Regions from separate parts of the Bradyrhizobium sp. sBnM-33 genome, predicted to be linked through region 2. Evidence: riboswitches for the same ligand, from Rfam matches in the RefSeq annotation. Region 2 holds a riboswitch; each other region holds the start of a gene.
The links. Region 2 has a riboswitch for cobalamin ahead of RX328_RS08110 (energy-coupling factor ABC transporter permease). Riboswitches for the same ligand answer to the same signal wherever they lie in the genome.

Region 1: another riboswitch for cobalamin. It lies ahead of RX328_RS05285 (ribonucleoside-diphosphate reductase subunit alpha); the one in region 2 lies ahead of RX328_RS08110 (energy-coupling factor ABC transporter permease).
Region 3: another riboswitch for cobalamin. It lies ahead of RX328_RS03030 (TonB-dependent receptor); the one in region 2 lies ahead of RX328_RS08110 (energy-coupling factor ABC transporter permease).

The regions. Positions count from the first base shown of each region.
Region 1 covers NZ_CP136624.1:1,118,108-1,125,519, forward strand. Annotated here, with positions in the region: gene ftsH (ATP-dependent zinc metalloprotease FtsH) at 1-477, shown strand, start outside; gene RX328_RS05275 (hypothetical protein) at 955-1,155, opposite strand; gene metE (5-methyltetrahydropteroyltriglutamate--homocysteine S-methyltransferase) at 1,339-3,708, opposite strand; cobalamin riboswitch at 3,821-4,035, opposite strand; cobalamin riboswitch at 4,168-4,378, shown strand; gene RX328_RS05285 (ribonucleoside-diphosphate reductase subunit alpha) at 4,494-7,400, shown strand.
Region 2 covers NZ_CP136624.1:1,716,155-1,723,566, forward strand. Annotated here, with positions in the region: gene RX328_RS08080 (cobalt-precorrin-6A reductase) at 1-610, opposite strand, end outside; gene cbiE (precorrin-6y C5,15-methyltransferase (decarboxylating) subunit CbiE) at 609-1,790, shown strand; gene RX328_RS08090 (cobalamin biosynthesis protein) at 1,787-2,155, shown strand; gene cobM (precorrin-4 C(11)-methyltransferase) at 2,152-2,934, shown strand; gene RX328_RS08100 (cobyrinate a,c-diamide synthase) at 2,934-4,244, shown strand; gene cobA (uroporphyrinogen-III C-methyltransferase) at 4,241-4,969, shown strand; cobalamin riboswitch at 5,018-5,238, shown strand; gene RX328_RS08110 (energy-coupling factor ABC transporter permease) at 5,275-5,952, shown strand; gene cobF (precorrin-6A synthase (deacetylating)) at 6,005-6,754, shown strand; gene cobT (nicotinate-nucleotide--dimethylbenzimidazole phosphoribosyltransferase) at 6,812-7,412, shown strand, end outside.
Region 3 covers NZ_CP136624.1:647,215-654,626, forward strand. Annotated here, with positions in the region: gene RX328_RS03005 (hypothetical protein) at 1-1,320, shown strand, start outside; gene RX328_RS03010 (hypothetical protein) at 1,466-1,627, opposite strand; gene RX328_RS03015 (hypothetical protein) at 1,805-2,047, shown strand; gene RX328_RS03020 (hypothetical protein) at 2,078-2,368, opposite strand; gene RX328_RS03025 (transcriptional regulator) at 2,375-2,614, opposite strand; gene RX328_RS03030 (TonB-dependent receptor) at 2,808-5,087, opposite strand; cobalamin riboswitch at 5,200-5,399, opposite strand; gene RX328_RS03035 (FecCD family ABC transporter permease) at 5,534-6,577, shown strand; gene RX328_RS03040 (ABC transporter ATP-binding protein) at 6,574-7,356, shown strand; gene RX328_RS03045 (ABC transporter substrate-binding protein) at 7,356-7,412, shown strand, end outside.

The sequences.
Region 1 (7,412 bases), 600 kb from region 2:
GTCTTCGGCCGCGAAAAGGTCACCTCGGGTGCGGCGTCCGACATCGAGCAGGCGACGCGTCTGGCGCGCATGATGGTGACGCGCTGGGGCCTGTCGGAAGAACTCGGCACCGTGTCCTACGGCGAAAACCAGGACGAGGTGTTTTTGGGCATGTCGGTGTCACGCACGCAGAATGCCTCGGAAGCGACCGTCCAGAAGATCGACAAGGAGATCAAGCGGCTGGTCGAGGAAGGCTACAACGAGGCCACCCGAATCCTCACCGAGAAGCGCGAGGATCTCGAGACGCTGGCCAAGGGCCTGCTCGAATTCGAGACGCTGAGCGGCGACGAGATCATCGATCTGTTGAAGGGCAAGAAGCCCAACCGCGAATCGGTCTTGGAGCCGAGCACGCCGCGCGCTTCCGCCGTACCCCCCGCCGGCAAGCCGCGCCCGCGTCCCGATCCGGACCCGGGTCTGGAGCCGCAGCCCCAGGCGTAAGAGCGGGATTGCCTTCTGAATAAAAACGCGGCGGCGACGCCGCGTTTTTTTATGCTTGTGATCGGGTCCTCTTGTCGCGAACAGACACTGGCCTAGAGCATGATGATTTTTGGTTAATCGATTTGGCCGCAGACGCGCTTCACCTCTCCCGCTTGCAGGGGAGGTCGGCGCGAAGCGCCGGGTGGGAGCTCTCTCCACTCGGGCAGTGTCGCCCGCGGAGACCCCCCACCCATAGCCGATGCTTCGCATCGGCGTTCTTCCAAAGAACGGCGGCCATAGGCTGCCTATGCCTCCCCCGCAAGCGGGAGAGGGAGCGCAGCTTCTTCGTGGTCGCAATCAAACCCAATTTCTCTAGAGCATCTAAGGGGCGCGGTCGGAACATCGCGTTTTGCGCCGCTGCCTTGCTGGTTCATGTGTTTCAACGACAAGAGCGGGGAGCACTTTGGCGATTGCACAACGGGATTGATTTTCGAACCGTCATAGCGCCGCGGCCGCCGCCCCGAGGTGTACGGCCAGAATGTGTTCCGGGGTCTCGGCTACTTCGACCTTTTGCCCCTCGCCGCCGACGAAGGCGAGCACGGTGCGCTCGCCTTCGCGCCACATGCTGCCGACCAGGGCAATGTTGATGTGGATGGATTGCCCCGTCTCAAATCGCGTGCATTCGATCCAGAAGCGCATGACGTTCTCCTTGATGATGAGGCCGTAGGATGGGCAAAGCCACCGGGTCGCGCGAATGCGGGCCCGATGACAGGCTCCGCGTGCCCACCATTCACACCAACGATCTCGGATAGATGATGGGCACGGCGCAAGTGCGCCTTTGCCCACCCTACGCAGCCGCAGCAAGATTAGAGGCTTCTCGCGTTACACGGATGCCCTCATTTCGTGGGCCGCCGCGACCATATTGACGAGCGCCGGCCGTACCTCCTCCCATTTGCGGGTCTTCAGTCCGCAATCCGGATTGATCCAGATCTGGGTATCGGATAGCCGCGTCCGGGCGAGTTTCAGCAGAGCCGTCATCTCCTCGATATCAGGCACGCGCGGCGAATGGATGTCGTAAACGCCGGGGCCGATTTCGTTCGGGTAGCGGTAGTCCCTGAACGCATCGAGCAGCTCCATCTTCGAACGCGAGGTCTCGATCGAGATCACGTCGGCGTCCATCGCGCCGATCGCGCCGATAATGTCGTTGAACTCCGAGTAGCACATGTGGGTGTGGATCTGCGTCTCGTCGCGCACGCCGGACGAACAGAGCCGGAAGGCGTCGACGGCCCAATCCAGATAGGCCTGCCATTCGGACTTGCGCAGCGGCAGGCCCTCCCGCAGCGCCGCCTCGTCGATCTGGATCATGCCGGCGCCGGCGGCTTCGAGATCGGCCACCTCGTCGCGGATCGCGAGCGCGATCTGCCGGCAGGCTTCGCTGCGCGGAATGTCGTCGCGGACGAACGACCAGTTCAGAATGGTGATGGGGCCGGTGAGCATCGCCTTCATCGGCTTTTTCGTTAGCGACTGGGCATATTGCCACCACTCGACCGTCATCGGCTTCGGCCGCGACACGTCGCCGAACAAGACCGGCGGACGCACGTAGCGCGATCCGTAGGATTGCACCCAGCCGTGTGTGGTGAAGGCGAAGCCTGCGAGCTGTTCGCCAAAATACTGCACCATGTCATTGCGCTCGAACTCGCCATGGACGAGCACGTCCAGCCCGATATTTTCCTGCCAGCGCACTGTGCGGGCCGTCTGGTTCTGCAGGTAGAGCTTATAGGCTTCGTCCGTCAGAGCTCCCCTGGCGTGAGCGGAGCGGGCGTTCCTGACATCGGCGGTTTGCGGGAACGAGCCGATGGTCGTGGTCGGGAACGCCGGCAGGTTGAAGCGCTCGCGCTGAACGGTGGCGCGTTCAGCGAAGACGCTGGAGCGGAAGCGCATCGGCTCATTGATGCCGGCAACACGTGCCGCCACCTTCGGGTCGTGAATGCGCGGCGACGCCTTGCGGGAGGCTGCCGCCTGGTCCGAAGCTTTCAGGCTGTCCGCGACTGCTCTGCGGCCATCGGCCAGCGCGGTTCCGAGCGTGGCCAGCTCCTCGAGCTTCTGCACCGAAAATGCCAGCCAGCTTTTTATTTCGGGATCGAGCCCGGTCTCAAGTGAGAGATCGATCGGGACATGCAGCAGCGAACAGGAGGGGGCGACCTGCACACGGTGCTTGCCGAGTTTGGCGATCACCGGCTCAAGCCGGTCGAGAAGCCGGCTCAAATTAGCGCGCCAGATGTTACGGCCGTCGATGATTCCGAGCGACAGCACGAGGTCGTCAGGAAAACCGGCGAGCTCGTCGATCTGCTCCGGCGCGCGCACCAGGTCGAGATGCAGGCCGGCGATGGGAAGGGATAGCGCAGTATCGCGGTTGGCGCCCAGCCCGCCAAAATAGGTCGCCAGCATGATCTTGAGCTGCGGCACCGCGCTCGTGATCTTCGCATAGGCATAATGCAGCGCCTGATGCGCGACGATATCGAGGTCGAGCACCAGACACGGCTCGTCGATCTGCACCCATTCCGCGCCCCGATCGGCGAGTTCGCGCAGGACCTCGATGTAAACCGGCACCAAGCGATCAAGCAGGGACAGCGGATTGAAACCGGCATCCTTGCTCTTGGCGAGTTTGAGAAACGTGACCGGCCCGACTAGCACAGGGCGGGTCTGATAACCCAGCGCCTTGGCTTCTTCGTATTCCTCGATCGGCTTGCGCGAGGCGAGGACAAATTTCTGATCCTTGGCCAGTTCGGGCACCATGTAGTGGTAGTTGGTGTCGAACCATTTTGTCATCTCGAGCGCCGGCACGCCGTGCGCGGCGTCGTGCCCGTGATTGATATGGCCGCAGCTCGCTTCATGTGCCTTGCCTTGTGCGCCGCGTGCCATCGCAAAGTAAGTCGCAAGGGAGACCGGCCCGCCGTTCCAGCGATAGATTTCCGGAATCGCACCGACCATGACGGATGTGTCGAGCACCTGGTCGTAGAACGAGAAATCGTTCGACGGGATCACGTTGACGCCAAGCTTTTTCTGACGCGCCCAGTTGGCGGCGCGAAGCCCGATGCCGGTCTCGATCAGCGCCTTCTCGTCGGTTGCGCCGGACCAGAAACTCTCCAGCGCGAATTTCAGCTCGCGGCGCGGACCGATGCGCGGCGTGCCGAGGGAGGCAACGGGAAGTGAAGAAGTGGAGATGATGGAAGAAGATGTAGAACCAGACATTGGCTTAACCCCAAAAGTTGGGGGCAAAGGCCGAAGTGACACGTCTGGATTTTCGCGAACGGCAGAGCGCGCGCGGAAAATCGCAACCGCACCACCGGGACACCCCGCCCGAGGACGTGTATGTTGTCGAGGCAGGTCTCCTGGCTCGCGGGTCAATGCTGCTGTCCGGCCTTCCCGAAACCTCGTGAGGCTTCAGTGACTTCATTGGACAGCGGCTCGCCGCTTACAGTTGCGGGGGCAGCTCCGGCTTTGGCTTTTCGGCCGCACCGGCTTCCCTCTTAGCTTCGGAAGAACGTCTCCCGAAGAACCACGACGGGTCCACTTATCGGCAACGCGGCAGGCGCGTCAACTCGGCGACATTCGCTGGTTCGTTGTAATCGTTGTTCACAGCCGCAGGTTCCCTCGCCGAAATTCTTGCACATCACCTGCTCTCCCCATTGACAGGCGGACGCGAATAACACGAGATATAGCCGTCACGGTCCGCCATGACCCAACACATGGTGGCTAAGAGGGAAGCCGGTGTATCGCGAAAATCCGGCGCTGCCCCCGCAACTGTAAGCAGTGAGTTGTTTTCCGAATCTTACGTCACTGATGCGGCATCGCATTGGGAAGACACGGGGACAACGGCGACCTGCGAGCCAGGAGACCTGCCGCGACACCGAAAAAACGTCCACGGGCGGGGTGTCCCGGCGGCGCTTGCAGATTCATGCCGGGGTTTCTCGCCCGCGCATTTGAAGCAGCGTCCTCTCTGACATCCAGCCCCAATACCATCACGGGGTCTCTTGATGTCACTCTCTCTCGATCGCGGAGCCAGTGCCGCTCCATTCATCCGGTTGCGGCCCGAATCGCTTGCCGTCTCGGAAGCGCAGCCGCCGATGCAGGTGATTCGTCGCAACGGCACGGTTTCGAAATTTGACGCCAGCAAAATTTCGGTCGCGATGACCAAGGCGTTTCTCGCGGTCGAGGGACATGGCGCGGCGGCCTCCCGCCGGGTGCATGAAATCGTCGAGCAACTGACCGCCGAGGTCGTCGGCGCGCTGTCGCGCCGGATGAGCGAGGGCCGCACCTTTCATATCGAGGACGTGCAGGACCAGGTCGAGCTCGCCTTGATGCGCAGCGAGCATCACAAGGTCGCGCGCGCCTATGTGCTCTATCGCGAGGAACGTACGCGCCAGCGTGCCGGACAGGACGTGGCCATGGCCGCCCAGCCATCGGGGAAGCCCTCGTTACGTGTCACCCTGGCCAGTGGCGTGCAGGTCCCGCTCGATATCGCGCGGCTGACGCTGATCATCGAAGAAGCCTGCACTGGCCTTCAGGGCGTCGGCGCCACCGCGGTGCTCGCCGAGACGCAGCGCAATCTCTATGACGGCATCAGCGAGGACGAACTGGCGCTGGCGTCGGTGATGGCCGCGCGCACGCTGGTGGAGCAGGAGCCGAACTACGCCTATGTCAGCGCGCGGCTCTTGCTCGACAAGCTGCGCACCGAGGTGCTGTCTTTCGTGCATGACACGCCGACCAGCGCGTCGCAGGCCGAGATGGCCGAGCGCTACGGCGAGTACTTTCCAGCCTACATCAAGGCCGGCATCAAGGCCGAACTGCTCGATCCCGATCTGGCGCGCTTCGACCTGAAAAAGCTTGCCGCGGCATTGAAGCCGGAACGCGACCTGGCGTTCCAGTTTCTGGGTCTGCAGACGCTGTACGACCGCTATTTCCTGCATGTGCACGGCAATCGCATCGAGCTGCCGCAGGCGTTCTTCATGCGGGTCGCGATGGGGCTGGCGATCCGCGAGATCGACCGCGAGGCGCGCGCGATCGAGTTCTACGATTTGCTGTCGTCCTTCGACTTCATGGCCTCGACGCCGACGCTGTTCAATTCCGGCACGCTGCGGCCGCAATTGTCGTCCTGCTTTCTCACCACCATCGCCGACGACCTCGACGGCATCTTCAAGTCGGTCAAGGACAATGCGCTGCTCGCAAAATATTCCGGCGGGCTCGGTAACGACTGGACCCGCGTGCGTGGGCTCGGCGCGCATATCAAGGGCACCAATGGCGAAAGCCAGGGCGTGGTGCCCTTTCTAAAGGTGGTCAACGACACCGCGATCGCCGTCAACCAGGGCGGCAAACGCAAAGGCGCGGTCTGCGCCTATCTCGAAACCTGGCACATCGACATCGAGGAATTTTTGGAGCTGCGCAAGAACACCGGCGATGATCGCCGCCGCACCCATGACATGAACACCGCGAACTGGGTGCCCGACCTGTTCATGCAGCGCGTCGAGGCCGATGGCGAATGGACGCTGTTCTCGCCGGACGAGACGCCCGACCTGCACGATCTCTACGGCGAGGCTTTCGCCGAGCGTTACGCGGCTTACGAAGCCAAGGCGGCGCGGGGCGAGATCCGCGTGTTCAAGCAGATCCGTGCCACCGATCTCTGGCGCAGAATGCTGACCATGCTGTTCGAGACCGGGCATCCCTGGATCACGTTCAAGGATCCCTGCAATCTACGCTCGCCGCAGAGCCATGCTGGCGTGATTCATTCTTCAAACCTCTGCACCGAGATCACGCTCAATACGTCCGACGACGAGACTGCCGTCTGCAATCTCGGCTCGATCAACCTGCTTCACCACGTGCGGGAAGGCCGGCTGGACGAGGCGCGGCTGAAGCGCAGCGTGACCATTGCGATGCGGATGCTCGACAATGTTATCGACATCAACTTCTACACCATTCCCGAAGCGCGGCGCTCGAACCTGCGACACCGTCCGGTCGGCCTCGGGCTGATGGGATTCCAGGATGCGCTGCAGGCGATGCGGATCGCGATGGCGTCCGACGCGGCGGTAACGTTCGCCGATACCAGCATGGAGATGATTTCCTATTACGCCATCTCGGCCTCCGTCGATCTGGCCGCCGAGCGCGGGCGCTATCCGTCGTTTGACGGCTCGCTGTGGAGCCGCGGCATTTTGCCGATCGATTCGATCGAACTGTTGGCGGCAGCCCGCGGCGGTCTGGCGATGGACCGCAGCATGACGCTCGACTGGAATACCTTGCGCGAGCGTGCCAAATTATCAGGCATGCGCAATTCGAACGTGATGGCGATCGCGCCGACCGCGACGATTTCCAACATCTGCGGCGTCGCGCAGTCGATCGAGCCCGCCTACCAGAACCTCTATGTCAAATCCAACATGTCCGGCGACTTCACGGTGGTGAACGAATTTCTGGTCCGCGACCTCAAGTCGCGCGGGCTGTGGGACGAGGTGATGGTCAACGACCTCAAATATTTCGACGGCAGCTTGGGGGCTATCGATCGCATTCCCGATGACCTCAAGGCGCTCTATGCGACCGCCTTCGAGATCGACAGCGCCTGGCTGATCGAGGCGGCATCGCGGCGGCAGAAATGGATCGACCAGTCGCAGTCGCTCAACCTCTATATCGCCAACCCTAGCGGCAAGAAGCTCGATGCGCTCTATCGGCTGGCCTGGGCGCGCGGGCTGAAGACGACCTATTACCTGCGCTCGCGCAGCGCGACGCATGTCGAAAAGTCCACGCTCCGGGGGACCGACGGCAAGCTCAACAGCGTCGCGTCCGTGACGATGATGGCTCCAGCCCCGATCATCGTTGCGCTGGCCGCCACCGCGCCGGATTTAACCGGTGCGGTGGCGTGCTCGATCGATAATCCCGAATGCGAAGCCTGCCAGTAAGCAGCAAGAACA
Region 2 (7,412 bases):
GCGCGCCCGTTCCCCCGGAATTGCGGGCAACGATCCATTCGATACCGCGCGCGCACATCATCTCCAATTCGCCGGCGAGCGTGAATGGTCCACGCGATACGATGACATCGGCATCCGGAAACGGCAGCGGCCCATCGGGAGGATCGACAAATCTCAAAGTGTAGGCGTGCTGCGGCTTGGTGCCGAAGGCTGCGATGTGCTGCCGGCCGATCGCAAGAAACACCCGCGCGCGATTCTGTGGCAACGCCGCCACAGCGGAGGTGATACCAGCGACCTCGACCCAATGGTCGCCGGCCGCTTTTGCCCAGGCGGCGCGCTCGAGCGCGATAAGCGGTGTTCCGGTTGCCTCGCACGCCGCAACCGCGTTGCGGCTCATCTCGGCCGCAAAGGGATGAGTCGCGTCGACGACATGCGAGATTCCTTTTCGACAAATGTATTCGGCAAGGCCGCTCGCGCCGCCGAAGCCACCGATGCGGGTCGGCAGCGGCTGGTGCGCAGGGGCGCGGGTGCGGCCCCCGTAGGAATAGATCGCGTCGAGCCCCGCGCATGCCGCAGCGTTCGCGAGCAGATTGGCATCGCTCGTCCCGCCCAGAATGAGGGCGCGTATCATGGGTAATCCCTGGCTGACCATTATCGGCATTGGCGAAGATGGCCTTGCCGGCCTCTCCGAAGCAAGCCGAAAGGCGCTTGGGGACGCCGAGATGGTCTTTGGCGGCCAACGGCATCTCGCGCTGGCAGGCGTTACCGACCACGGCCGTCCCTGGCCGGTACCGTTCGATACGGACTGCGTGCTGGCTTGTCGCGGCCGTCCGACGGCGGTGCTCGCCTCGGGCGATCCGTTCTGGTACGGCGTCGGAACCAGTCTCGCGCAGAAACTGCCTGCTGGCGAATGGATCGCCCATTCCGCACCGTCAACATTCTCGCTGGCGGCGGCGCGGCTCGGCTGGCGCCTTGAGACCGTAACCTGCCTTGGGTTTCATGCAGCGCCATTTGAATGCCTGGTGCCGCATCTGGCACGCGAAGCGCGCATCATATGTCTCGTGCGCGACGGCAAGGCGGCCGGCGATCTGGCTGAATGGTTGACGGCGCGCGGCTGGGGCGAATCACGGTTGTGGACTCTCACTGCGCTGGGCGGCCCGCGCGAATCCGTGACGCCACATCGCGCCGACAGCTATACGGCCGATCCGGGTGCGGGCCTGGTGGCCATCGCCTTGGAGGCCAGCGGATCGGACGGCCTGTCGCGCAGCTCTGGCCTCCCCGACACGCTGTTCGTGCATGAAGGCCAGATCACCAAGCGGCCGATACGCGCGCTCGCACTGTCCGCGCTCGGGCCGAAGCCGGGCGAGAGGCTGTGGGACATCGGCGCCGGCTCAGGCTCGATCTCGGTGGAATGGGCCTTGTGTGGTGGGACGGCGATTGCAGTAGAAGCGCGGGCCGATCGCGCAGCGAATATCCGCAGCAATACGGCGGCCTTCGGTCTGACACATCGGATCAGGGTCGTCGAGGGGACCGCGCCTGATATCCTCTCAGGCCTTGAGAGGCCGCAGGCCGCCTTCATGGGTGGAGGGCTCGACGCCGCGATGTTCGATGCCGTCTGGTCGCTCATTGGGCCGGGAACGCGGATAGTTGCGCATGCCGTGACGCTTGAGACGGAGGCGCTGCTCTCGGACTTGCACCAACGCCACGGCGGCGAGTTGATGCGGGTCGAGATTGCGCATGCGGGTGGCCTCGGCCGCTATCGTTCCTGGGAAGCGGCGCGGCCGGTCGTGCAATGGAGTGTCGTGAGGTGAAGATCGCAGGTTTGGGATTCAAGCGTGACGTCACACTTGCTGCGCTGCGCGAAGCGCTCGCCGCCGCGGGAGGTCCTGACGGTATTGCGGCGGTCGCAACTGTCAGCAACAAGGCCGAAACGGCCGCGCTCAAATTGCTGGCACGTGAACTCAACGTGCCGATCAGACCTGTTCCAGTCGATGTGCTGGCCGGCATTGCCACGTCCACACAGTCCGAATTCATCAAGGTGAAGTTTGGCACGGGTTCCCTGGCCGAAGCCGCGGCGCTGGCTGTGGCAGGCCGTGGAGCGCGCCTGATTTCGATGCGGACGGTTTCGCAGGATCGGACTGCGACCGCAGCGATCGCGGAAGGAGACGGTGAATGACGGTGCACTTCATCGGCGCCGGGCCGGGCGCAGCCGACCTACTCACCTTGCGCGGACGCGATCTTATCGCCGCCTGTCCCGTCTGCCTCTATGCCGGTTCGCTTGTGCCCGAGGGCGTTCTTGCGTACTGCCCAGAGGGAGCGCGGATCGTGAATACCGCTCCGCTGTCACTCGACGACATCATGTCGGAGATCGTCACCGCGCATCGTGAGGGCAAGAACATCGCAAGGCTGCATTCCGGAGATCTCTCGATCTGGTCGGCGATGGGCGAGCAATTGCGCCGCCTTCGCGCGCTGCAAATTCCCTATTCAATCACGCCGGGCGTGCCGGCCTTTTCCGCCGCCGCAGCGGCTCTCGAGGCTGAACTCACGCTGCCGGGTCTTGCGCAGTCCGTCGTGCTGACGCGAACGCCGGGCAGGGCAAGCGCGATGCCCGAAGGCGAAAGGCTCGCTGCCTTCGCCGCGACCGGTGCGGTGCTCGCCATCCATCTCTCGATCCATCTGCTTCCCAAGGTGATTGATGAGCTCACGCCGCATTACGGACCGGACTGCCCGGTAGCGATCGTCTGGCGCGCGAGCTGGCCGGACCAGCGCATTATTCGCGCAACGCTGGGTACCCTCAATGCGGCGGTTGGCACCGAGCTCGAGCGCACCGCGCTCATCCTGGTTGGCCGGACGTTAGGTACGGAGGAGTTTAGCGAGAGTCGTCTCTATGCCGCCGACTATGACCGCCGCTATCGGCCCCTCGGGCCGACGCCGCGCTTTCCGCAGGCATCGTGATGGCGGCGAGCCTCGTCATCTCCGCGCCGGCATCCGGTGTTGGCAAGACGACGCTGACGCTGGCGCTGGCGCGCGCCTATCGCGATCGCGGGCAGAAGGTCCAGTGCTTCAAGAGCGGACCGGACTACATCGATCCCGCCTTTCATGCGGCCGCCACGGGGCGCGCCTCGGTCAATATCGACAGCTGGGCCATGCGTCGCGAGGCGATCGAAGCGCTCGCCTCGCGCGCGGCGGATGCGGACATCGTTCTGGCTGAAGGTTCGATGGGCCTGTTCGATGGCGTTGCCGCGCGGGGCGTCTCGGGCATCGGTGCCACCGCCGATATTGCCGAGATGATGGGCTGGCCGGTCCTGCTCATGATCGATCCTTCCGGACAGGCGCAAACCGCCGCGGCTGTGGTTGCGGGACTGCGCGATTTCCGTGCCGGTGTGCGTCTTGCGGGCGTCGTTCTCAACCGTGTCGCCAGCGCCCGGCACGAAGACCTTGTGCGTCGCGCACTGGCGGCCACAGGCATTGCTGTGTTCGGCGCATTACCGCGCCACGCCGCGATCGCCTTGCCGAAGCGGCACCTTGGCCTGGTGCAGGCCGAGGAGCAGGCAGAGGTAGGCGGCCTGATCGCCGAAGCCGCGCGCTTCGTCACCGAGCATGTCGATCTCGACGCAGTGCTACAATCGGCATGCGCCTGGTCACCGCAGCTCGCCGCGCGCAGTGAAAACGTCAAGCCACCCGGCCAGCGCATCGCGCTGGCGCGCGACGCCGCATTTTCGTTCGTCTATCCACACATGCTCGAGGCCTGGCGCGCCGCCGGTGCCGAGATCTCAACCTTCTCGCCGCTCGGCGACGAAGGTCCCGACGTCGGGGCCGACGTTTGCTGGCTGCCGGGCGGCTATCCGGAATTGCATGCCGGCCGGCTGGCGGCCAACACGCGATTTCGCCGCGCGCTAAAGTCCTTTGCCGAGACGCGGCCGGTGCATGGCGAGTGCGGCGGCTATATGGTGCTGGGCACCGCCTTGACCGACGCCAACGACGCACGCCACGAGATGACGGGATTGCTCGGACTGGAGACCAGTTTTGCCCAGCGCCGCATGCATCTGGGCTACCGGCTCGCGGAGCTCACTGAGCCGATGCCCGGGCATGGGCGGGGCGCACGGCTTCGCGGCCACGAATTTCACTACTCCACGATTGTCTCGCAGCCCGATACACCCTTGGCCGTCGTGCGCGACGCGACCGGCGCGGTCGTTGCGGAAACCGGCTCGCGGCGCGGTTTCGTCACCGGTACGTTCTTCCACCTTATTGCGGAGGATACGTGAGCAGCCTTGTTTCCTTTGTCTCGGCCGGTCCCGGCGATCCTGAGCTACTAACGCTCAAGGCGGCCGCGTGTCTGCGCGCCGCCGACGTCGTGTTGTATGACGACCTTGCCTCGGGCGCGATCCTCGATCACGCCCGCCCCGGGGCCAATCTGGTGGCGGTTGGCAAGCGGGCGGGCCGGCCTTCGGCCAAACAGGAGCATGTCAACCGGCTGCTGATCGACTACGCGGCCGCGGGTGCCCGCGTGGTCCGCTTGAAATCGGGAGACGCCGGCATCTTCGGGCGACTTGAAGAGGAGATCGAGGCGCTGCGCGCGGCGGGCATCGGCTACGAGATCATTCCCGGTGTCACCTCGGCCTGCGTTGCGGCAGCGCACGCCGGCATTCCGCTTACCCGACGGCACACCTCTCGCCGCGTCCAGTTCGTGACCGGAGCTGATGTCGCCGGACAGTTGCCTGCAAATCTCAATTGGGCAGCGCTCACCGATCCGGAATCGACGACCGTGGTCTATATGGGCAAGCGCACATTCCCGGCCCTCGCGGCGAAGCTGATTGAGCACGGCATGGCCCCCGACACAGCGGCGCTGTTTGCCGAGTCTCTCGGCCATGCCGAACAACGGCTTGTCCGCACGACGATCGCGAAGCTCGCCGAGCAGCTCGCGCAAGCCGGCCCTGCAACGACGGCGGCCGTCATTCTTTTCGGCGCGCTGGCGGGAGAGTATCCGTGATGCCGTCGTCCGCCCTCGCGAGCCACTTGACGCCGCCTCATCGGAAGGGGCACACAGAACAGGCATGGTGCTCGAACCGGCGCAAAGCGCCGGAGTATAATCGGGAATGGGGTAGGGCGGACCCAATTGCGGCGCCTGAAGCCCCGGCCGCCCCCGCGACTGTAAGCGGCGAGGGACTCCGATCCGCCACTGGGCCGTCAAGCCCGGGAAGGCTGGAGGTCCGTTTCGAACCGCGAGCCAGGAGACCGGCCCTGGAGTTTTTGACGCCAACGCCGTCGGGTGTGACGGCAGGAGGGATGTAAATCATGCATATCGAACCGGAAATCGTTACAGGCGCCAAGCTCGTGCTGAGTTACGCGACCGGGGCAGCCGCCGCCGGCTGCGCCCTCAAGCTCGCGGCCGAAACAGTGCGCGAGCAGGGGATCGTTTCATTGGCGGTGCGCACCGTCGCAACAACGGTCCTGGTCTTCTCGTTTTTCGAGTTGCTGCCGCATTTCCGGGTCGGGGTCTCGGAGGTGCATTTCATTCTCGGCTCGACGCTGTTCCTGCTTTTCGGCGCGGCGCCGGCCGCGTTCGGGCTGGCGCTCGGTCTCTTGTTTCAGGGGCTGTTCTTTGTGCCAACGGATCTGCCGCAATACGGCATGAACGTGACCACGCTGTTGGTGCCGCTATTTGCGATCCGAGCGCTTGCCGAGCGCATCATTCCCCGCAACACCGCCTATGTTGACCTGCAGTATCGCCAGGCATTCGCGCTTTCGACCGCCTATCAATCCGGCATTGTGGCATGGGTCGCCTTCTGGGCTGTCTACGGCGCTGGTTTTGCGGCCGAGAACCTTACCGCCATCGCGTCCTTTGCCGCGTCCTATGCGCTCGTCATCGTGATCGAGCCGCTGGCCGATTTGGCCGTGCTGGCGCTGGCGAAGTCGATGCGGGGCATCACCGCAGACGGTCTTGTTACCTATCGCCTGCACAACGCGGCCTAGAGATGACGTGGGGGGCGGTCGCAAGTCGCGGCCACCCCTTGCGCGCGACAAGATGCAAACGCTCTTCCTGATAGGCATTGGTTGCGGCGATCCCGAGCAGCTTACGCTTGCCGCGATCCGTGCGATCAACGCAGCTGACCTCGTCCTGATTCCGCGCAAAGGCACGGCGAAATCCGATCTCGCCGACCTGCGCCGAACCATTTGCGAGCGAGTTCTCACCAACGGTCGCACGCGCGTCGCCGAGTTCGATCTGCCCGTGCGTGACGCCGGGCAGGAGGACTACCACAAGGGCGTGGACGAATGGCACGACGCCGTCGCCGCAAGCTGGTCGCGCGAAATTGCGGACCATCTCGGTAGTGACGGGCGCGTTGCTCTGCTGATCTGGGGCGATCCTTCGCTATACGACTCCAGCCTGCGGATCGCTCGCAGGCTCGATCCGTTGCCGACGATCGAGGTGGTGCCAGGCATCACGTCAATCCAGGCGCTTTGCGCTGCGCACTCGTTGCCGCTGAACGACATCGGCGAACCTTTTCTGGTGACAACAGGGCGGCGGCTGCGCGAAGGCGGCTGGCCGCACGGCACGGACACCGTGGTCGTCATGCTCGATGGCGGCGCGGCGTTCCAGTCGCTCGACCCGGGAGGACTGCACATCTGGTGGGGCGCCTATCTCGGCATGCCCGACCAGATCACCATGTCAGGTGAGCTGGCCGAGGAGGGCCCACGCATCGTCGCCGCGCGGCGGCAGGCGCGCGAAAGGCATGGCTGGATCATGGACAGTTACATCCTCAAGCGCCGGTCATAGCGCGCTCGGGCGAGAGCCCGTCCGTATCGTTAACGCCAGCATCAGAGGCAGAACAGCATGCTACCCGAGTGGGTCTATCAAGAGTGCCCGGGCATCTCGACCGCCCATCGCGATGCGGCGCTGGCCCGTCAGGCTCAACTCACCAAGCCGGCCGGCGCGCTCGGCCGGCTCGAGCAAGTGGCGACCGAACTCGCCGGCCTGCAACAAACGGAGCGGCCTCAGGCCGAGCGCGTGCCGATCATCGTCTTTGCAGGCGACCACGGTATCGTCGCCCAGGGGGTATCGGCCTATCCTCAGGAAGTAACGATCGCGATGATGTCGAATTTCGCGTCGGGCGGCGCAGCGATCTCCGTCCTTGCGGGCGAGCTGGGCTCAAGTCTCGAGATCGTCGATGCTGGAACGCTCGCCGAACAACCGATCCCGGGCGTCGTGACTGACAAGCCGCGCCGGGGCACCAGGGACTTCAGCAAGGAAGCGGCGCTTGAGTTGGTGGAGGTCGCCTTCGCCGTCGACTGCGGCAAGCGCGCGGTCGCACGCGCCGCCGCAACAGAGCCTGATCTTCTGATCGTTGGCGACATGGGCATCGGCAATACCACGACTTCGGCGGCCATCGCCGCGGCCTTGCTTGGCGTGAGCGCCGCACAGATGACCGGCAGCG
Region 3 (7,412 bases), 1.1 Mb from region 2:
CCTGACCCCGCAAAACCGCTCCGGGTACTGGTCTCCGAAGGTTCCTCGACCTCGGCCCGCGAGGCAATTACGATTCTCGGTCTTTCGGGCCATCACGTCGAGGTCTGCGATCCCTCGCCCTGGTGCCTGTCGCGGTTCTCGCGCTTCGTCCGCAAATTTCACCGCTGCCCTGGACTGCGGGACGATCCCGCCGGTTATCTGGCGTTCGTCGAGCGACGACTGGCCGACGGGAAGTTCGACGTGCTGCTGCCGACGCATGAGCAGGGATTTTTGTTTGCACGGGTCGCGCAGCGCCTCGAAGGCCGCGCCGGGATCGCGCTGCCGGACTTCGAGAGCTATCGCGAGGCGCATAGCAAGGCCGGCTTCAGCCGGCTGCTCGATCGGTTGGGATTGCCGCAGCCGCCGACGCACATCGTGCAATCCGCGCAAGGGGTGCGCGATGCGGTTCGCTTTCCAGCCGTCGTGAAAACTTCTGTCGGCACCGCAAGCCGCGGCATCTGGTTCGTGCGCGGCGCGGACGATCTGATGCGCGCGCTGCACGATCTCGGCGGCGGCGATGCATTCGCCGGTGAGGTGCTGGTGCAAGACCTCGTCGCAGGCATCACCGAGAAGGCGCAATCGGTGTTTTGCCGTAGCCGGATGCTCGGCTTTCATGCCTATCGGCAGATCGCGGCGGGCGTTGGCGGCGGCGAGGCGATCAAGCAGAGCGTGAATCGGCCGGTCGTTCGCGCTTATGTCGAACAGATCGGCCGGGCGCTCGATTGGCACGGTGCGCTCTCGGTCGATTACATCATGCCGGAGGTCGATACCGCGCCATTGCTGATCGATTGCAATCCGAGGCTGGTCGAGCCGATGAATGCCTATCGCTCCGGCGTCGATCTCGTCGGACTTTTGCTTCTGATCTCGCTGGGCGAGACGCCGGCTCCGGTGCCCGAAAGCCGCGAGGGCGCGCTCACGCACCTGGCGATGCAGGCGTTGCTCGGATGTGGGGCGCGCGGCGGAACGCGGTCCGACATTCTCAGGGAATGTTTGCATCTCGCTGCGGCGCGCGGGCCTTATGCCGGCAGCAACGAAGAACTCACACCGGTGCAATCGGACTGGATCAGCGCCGTGCCGCTGGCGATCACCACAGCCTTGCTGCTGGCTTCGCCGAAGCTGGCGATCAAACTAGCGCGCGGCGGCTTTGGCGCGCATCTGCTCGATGCGGCGAGCATTCGGGTGATTGAAAGCGAGACGTTTGCGAGTGAGCATGACGCGAACCGCGCTGCGCCCCCTCTCCCGCCTGCGGGGGAGGGCCGGGGTGGGGGTGCCTCCGCATAACGCGCACGTACAATGGGCACGTTATAGAACCGTATAGGGTGAGCAAAGGCGCCCTTCGCGCCGTACCCACCATTTGCACCGCGATCTCGTCTTGAATGGTAGGCACGCTTCGCTTTGCCCCACCCTACGAAATCGCGTGCCGCGGCTACAACGGCTCATCATCAGGGTCATGACGGTCCCGCTTCGGCGTGGCGATGTCGCCGTCCTCGTGGTCCTCCTCCTCCTCAACCGGCGTGCGCCGCGGCTTCTTCGGTTTGTCCTCGCCTGGTTTCGGAGGCTCGCTGCTCTTCCTGCCTTTTCCGCCCATATGATTTCACCAAAGTGACGCCTTCGTCGGACCAATCGGCGTTTGCGCTGCATGCCGACTCAGGGTAACGGCATGACCTCAATCTAATCGCGTCCGGACGGCATCCTAGCGCCGGTCAAACGATTTTTCCTGCCCTTTTTGCGGCTTTCAGCCCGAAGGGCCTCACATGGAGCCAGTATGAAGAAGCCCCGCATTGCGCTCGATGAACCGCAGCAGCGCAAGATCCTCCGCGCCGACAAGGCACCGAGCACCGGTTATTCGCTGGTCGTGGATGGCCACTTCAAGTCGCATCACGATACGGTCGAGGCGGCTGAGGAAGCGGGCATGGCGTTGAAGAACCGCTTCCAGATGCTTCAGGTGCAGGTTTACGATGCCGAGAACAAGACGCGATCGATGATCGATTGGCCGGGGCCGGCGTAACGCCGGATCTTTGAGCTCGATCGGCCGATCTCAGGTTCGCCGTCCGCCGTTCTGCTGGTTCGCCAGCCAGTCGGACAGGGCCACCGGCTTCTCGTCGGGCCGCTTTGCGCTGCTGCGCGCCTTCTTTGCGGCCTTTGCGGCGGGCACACGTTGCGGCTCGGCTGCTTCGCGCGCGAGCCGCAATGCCTTCAGCTTCGCCATATTGTCGAGCACGGCTTTCGCCGCTGCGTCGCGTTCGGCCTTGCCGGACTTTGCGTCCTGAACTGCCTTGGCCGCCTTGTCGAAGCGCGCCTGGGCGCGATCGCGATCCGCTTTCGTCATTTCAGGTCAGCCTCTTTTCGCAATCCTGGTCTTGGTCTTGCCCTTGACCTTCGCTTCTGGCGGATTTGCACGGTCGGCCGCTTCCTTTGCCAGACGCAGCGCGCGGAGCTTCTCGGTTCGCTTGCGGATCGCGATATCGGCAGCCGCGATCTCGGCCATCGCCTTGATGCCGTCGACTTCCTGGGCGCGCTTGCGGTTGAGCCTCATTTCTTTCAGCTCGGCGGCGCTCTTCGGCTCATCATTCATGTCATACCTCTGAAATCACGACTGATATCGTCGAGCGGTCTGTGGCCCATTTACCACGGATCGGCGTGCAGAGGACGTTATTTTCGATCGAAAACGGCGCAGTTTCTGACAGAATCTGCCTTGATATGAAGGTTGGCGGGGAACACGGCAGGTCGGGGCCGGTCCGGCAGCAAGCCGAACCGGCTAATGTCGGTCAGAACGTCGCGCCGGCCTTCACCATGAAGGTGCGGCCAGGGAGTGGATAGGCCGCGAAGCGGCCCGGCGTGAACGAGCTCGCGATGGCGTAGTCGTAATAGAGTGCGTTGAACAGGTTGTTCACGCCCACTGACCAGAAGAAGCGATCGTAGGCGCCGCTCAATTTCAGATCGACGGTGGCGTCCGCCGGAATACGCCGTTGGGTGTTGGCTTGGTCGTTGTCCATGACGCGCTCGCTCCAGGCCCGCACCGTGGCGTCGAACACCAGGTAGTTCTGCCAGATATTCCAGGTCACGCCGCCCATGGCTGTGTAGCGGGAAACCAGTGGCACGTCGTTGCCGGCGAACGGCCCTTCGCGGAAGACAGCACGCGTGTAGGCAGCGCCCGCCCGCAGCGACAGGCTGTCACTGACACGCAGCGACGCGCTGGTCTCGGAGCCGTAGCGGCGGGTTGGACCGAGGTTCACGTTGTAGAACAGCGCCGGGATGAAATGGATCTCGTTCTCGAGGTCCATGTTGTAGATGCTCGACTGCATCTGGAAACCGCCGGACTTGATGCGGAAACCGCCCTCAATGTCGTGCGAGGTCTGGGTTTTCAACTGAAAGGTCCCCGGAACGAAGAAAGGGCCGCTGGAGACGCGTTCATCGACGGTCGGAGTACGGAACGCGCGCGCGGCGCGGCCAAACACCGAGAATGTGTTGCTGAGTCGGTGCTCAAGGCCCACGTGCAAGGCGTATTGCGTCTCGTTGCTGTCCAGCGGGGAGGCTTGATCGCTGCAATTAAAGAACATGGCGCAACCGGGCGCGTTGGCGTCGAACCGATCCCGGGCGCTCAGGCTGGTGTTTTGAATCCTGGCGCCATAGGAGAAGTCGGTCGTCGGCAACAGGCCGACTGATTGCTGCCAGTAGCCGGCCAGCATCTGCTGCGACAGATCGTAGATGTGGGTCGGCGCAAGACCCTTGAACGCCCCGCGGTCCTGGCGGAACGTCGCATCGTAATAATCGATACCGGTCAGGATCTGTGAGGGCACCCCGAGGATCGAGTTCTTGATGCTCAATCGTGGCGTGATCGACCAAGTCTGCAATGATGCGTCGTTATAGGTGGAGGAGAAACTCGGAAATGGCGACGCAAACGGTATCGCCCCGAAGAATCCGCTTTGCGTTTTCTTGTCTCTGACGCCGCCATCAACAATGAGTTCGGCTCCGTTCCACAGGGTTTTGGTAAAACCGGCGGTAGCGCTGGCGCCCTGCTGATTGCCATAATCGAATGGCGTGGCGGCGCCGCGGCGGTTCGTGACCAGTTCGTTGACGCCAATCGAGGGATCGACGATGCGGCCACCGGGGAGTCCGAGCTTTTGGTCGTCGCCGGTCACCGTCAGGAAGGCCTTGAGATCGGGAGTGGTGTAATTGAGATTGCCGACCCCGTTGCGCTGGTCGAGCGCGTTGTTTTCGCGATAGCCGTCGGACTTGATTGCGTTGCCGTAGAATGAGGTCGACCATGGTCCCGAATTCAGCGCCGCCGAAACCGAGGCCATGCGCTGGTTGAAGGAGCCGATACCGGCCTCTGCGCGCATGGCAACAGGTGGGCCACCGACGCCGTTCTTCAGGACGATATTGATGACGCCGCCGACCGCGTTGTCGCCATACAGCACCGCGCCGCTGTTGCCGCGCGTGATTTCAATGCGCTCGATCGAGTCGCGCGGAATGGTCGAAAAATCCACACCGGCCATGTCGATGTCGTTGAGCCTTCGGCCATTGATGAGCACCAGCGTATTTGAGGTCGCGAAAGCGCCGAATCCGCGCAGGTCGACGCTGGTCTTGGCGCCGTTGACGCCACCAAACAGGCTAGTCAGCTGCACGCCGGGCGTTTGCGCGATGATTTCCTGCAGCGTTTGAGCCGGTGAGTGCGCGATCTCTTCGGCGGTAATAACGGTCGACGCCGAGCCGACGATTCCTGAAAACTGGCGGTCGCCGCTGCCGTCCGCGCCTTGCGAGACGCCCTGGGATGCGGTGTTCGAGCCGATCCCCGCTGCGGGTCTTCCGCCGGTCGACGGCACCGCCGCCGGCACGACGCGGCGCGAGGTCGACGCTTCATTGTAGGTCGGTTTTGCGCGAGTCCGGTTCGGGTCGGTAGGCGAAGTTATCTCGATCGGCGGCAATGGCTCCGCCGCCGTCTGCTGCGCGTGCGCACCGGAGATGCCTAGCGACACGATGGGAACGAGAAAGCTGGAGGCGAGCCAAAAGCGGCGGCGCCTTGCGGCTGTGTTGGTGAAAGACATGACTTGGACCTCGGTATGACGTCAGTGGCACGTCACAGCGAACCAAGTCTCACCATGTGCTTTGAGCAGCTCAGGTGAAGCTAATGTCTGTACTCCCCGACCGACATCTTCGCGTGTGACCACGGCTGACGGCAGGTCTCCTGGCTCGCGGGTCGTTACCCCATCGTCGCCTTCCCAGGACCGAGTGCCCAGTGGCATGTGACGAAGGATTCGCCGCTTACAGTTGCGGGGGCAGCCGCGGAATTGGGGGATTTCCCCGCACCGCATTCCCTTTTGATCCCCAAAACGGGAACCGTCGGGAACTATGGTAGAAGTTTGTCAAAGTCCGAGTCAATGCGCCCCGGGGCGTCCCGCGATCCTCACTGGACGAGTGCGCTATTTTTGCCGCATGAGCACGCCTGCCCGCCGCCTGTACCGGGGCGGGTAAACCTGCTTTAGGACGATCGATGAGTGTTGAAGCCGTAGCCCTGACCAATGAGGACGCCGCGCGCCGGCGGATCGGCGCGACCGCGGCGCTTGCTGCCCTTGTTGTGCTCCTGATGCTGATCTCGCTCGGCATCGGGCCGGTGCGGCTGTCGCCGCTTGCGGTGGCGCAAGCGCTGTTCGGTGGCGGCAGCGAGGTGGCGCAGGTGATCGTGCGGGAAATCCGCCTGCCCCGCACGCTGCTGGCGCTGGCGATCGGCGCCATCCTCGGGCTGTCGGGCGCGTCGCTGCAGGGCTTGCTGCGCAATCCGCTGGCCTCGCCCTCGCTATTCGGCGCGCCGCAATCGGCCGCCTTTGGCGCGGTGCTGGTGATTGCGATCGGGCTGGCCGACGTGCGCTCCTATGCGCTGCCGGTCGCCGCGATCATCGCGGCATTCGCTTCGGTGTTCGTGCTGCTCTCGATCGCCGGCCGCAATGCGGGTCTGCTGATCCTCATTCTCTCGGGACTGGCGATTTCGAGCTTTGCGGGCGCTGCCACCGCGCTGGTGATGAACCTCTCCAGCAACCCCTTCGTGGTGCTGGAGATCGCATTCTGGCTGCTCGGCTCGCTCGAGGATCGCAGCTTTCAGCATGTGATGCTGGCGTTTCCATTCATCATTGCCGGCGCGGTCATGCTGTTCAGCCAGCGCCACGCCTTTCGCGCGCTGAGCTTGGGCGAGGAAACCGCGCAGAGCCTTGGCGTCGATGTGGGGCGTCTACGGCTGTTCGTGATTTCGGGCGTCGCGCTGGGTGTCGGCGGCGCCGTCGCTGTTACCGGCACCATCGGTTTCATCGGCCTGGTCGCGCCGCACCTGATGCGGCCCGTGATCGGCCACGATCCCGGGCGGCTGTTGGTGCCGAGCGCACTCGCGGGCTCGGCGCTATTGCTGGCCGCGGATATTGCAGTGCGCATCATTCCCTCAACATCGGATATCAAGGTCGGCGTGCTGACCTCGATTATCGGCGTGCCGTTCTTCCTCTATCTGATCATGCGCGAACGCCGCGCGCTCGGCGGAGGCGTCGCATGAGCGAGGCTGCGCTGCTGACCGCAAGGGGACTCGGCGTGCGGCTCGCCGGCCGCGTCGTGCTGAAGGACGTTTCGCTGGCGCTGTCGGCGGGGCACCTGGTGGCGCTGGTCGGCCCGAATGGCGCCGGCAAGACCACGCTGCTGCGCGCGCTAGCCGGGCTGATCCCCTCCGAAGGCGAGATCACGATCGGCGGCGATGCGCTGGTCTCACTGTCGCTGCGTGAGCGCGCCAAACGCTTCGGCTATCTGCCGCAGGGGCATCTCGTGCATTGGCCGCTGCCGGCGCGCGATATCGTGGCGCTCGGCCGCTACCCGCATGGCGCAACCGATCCGGCGCGGCTGTCGCCCAGGGATGCCGAGGCCGTGCTGCGCGCGATGCAGGCCGTCGACGTGATGGAGTTCAGTGATCGACGCGTCACCGAATTGTCCGGCGGCGAACGCAGCCGCGTGGCGCTGGCCCGCGCACTCGCGGTGGAAGCGCCGATCATCCTGGCCGACGAGCCGACCGCCTCGCTCGACCCGCGGCACCAGATCGACGTCATGAAGAACTTGCGCGCGACCGCGGACAAGGGTGTGCTGATCATCGTGGTGACGCACGATCTCGGGCTTGCTGCGCGGTTTGCCGACCATGTGCTGGTGCTGAAGGAAGGCAATCTAGTGTCGTGGGGCACACCGAGCGCGGGGTTATCGGAGCAGGTGATGGCGGACGTATTTCGGATCAGCGCCTACCGCGCGGAATATCAGCGCGAGGCGGTGATCGTGCCCTGGGCGGATGTCTGATGCGACGGTTCGGCGTTCTTGTTGCGATCGCCGCGTTGGCGATGTCAGGCGGCGCG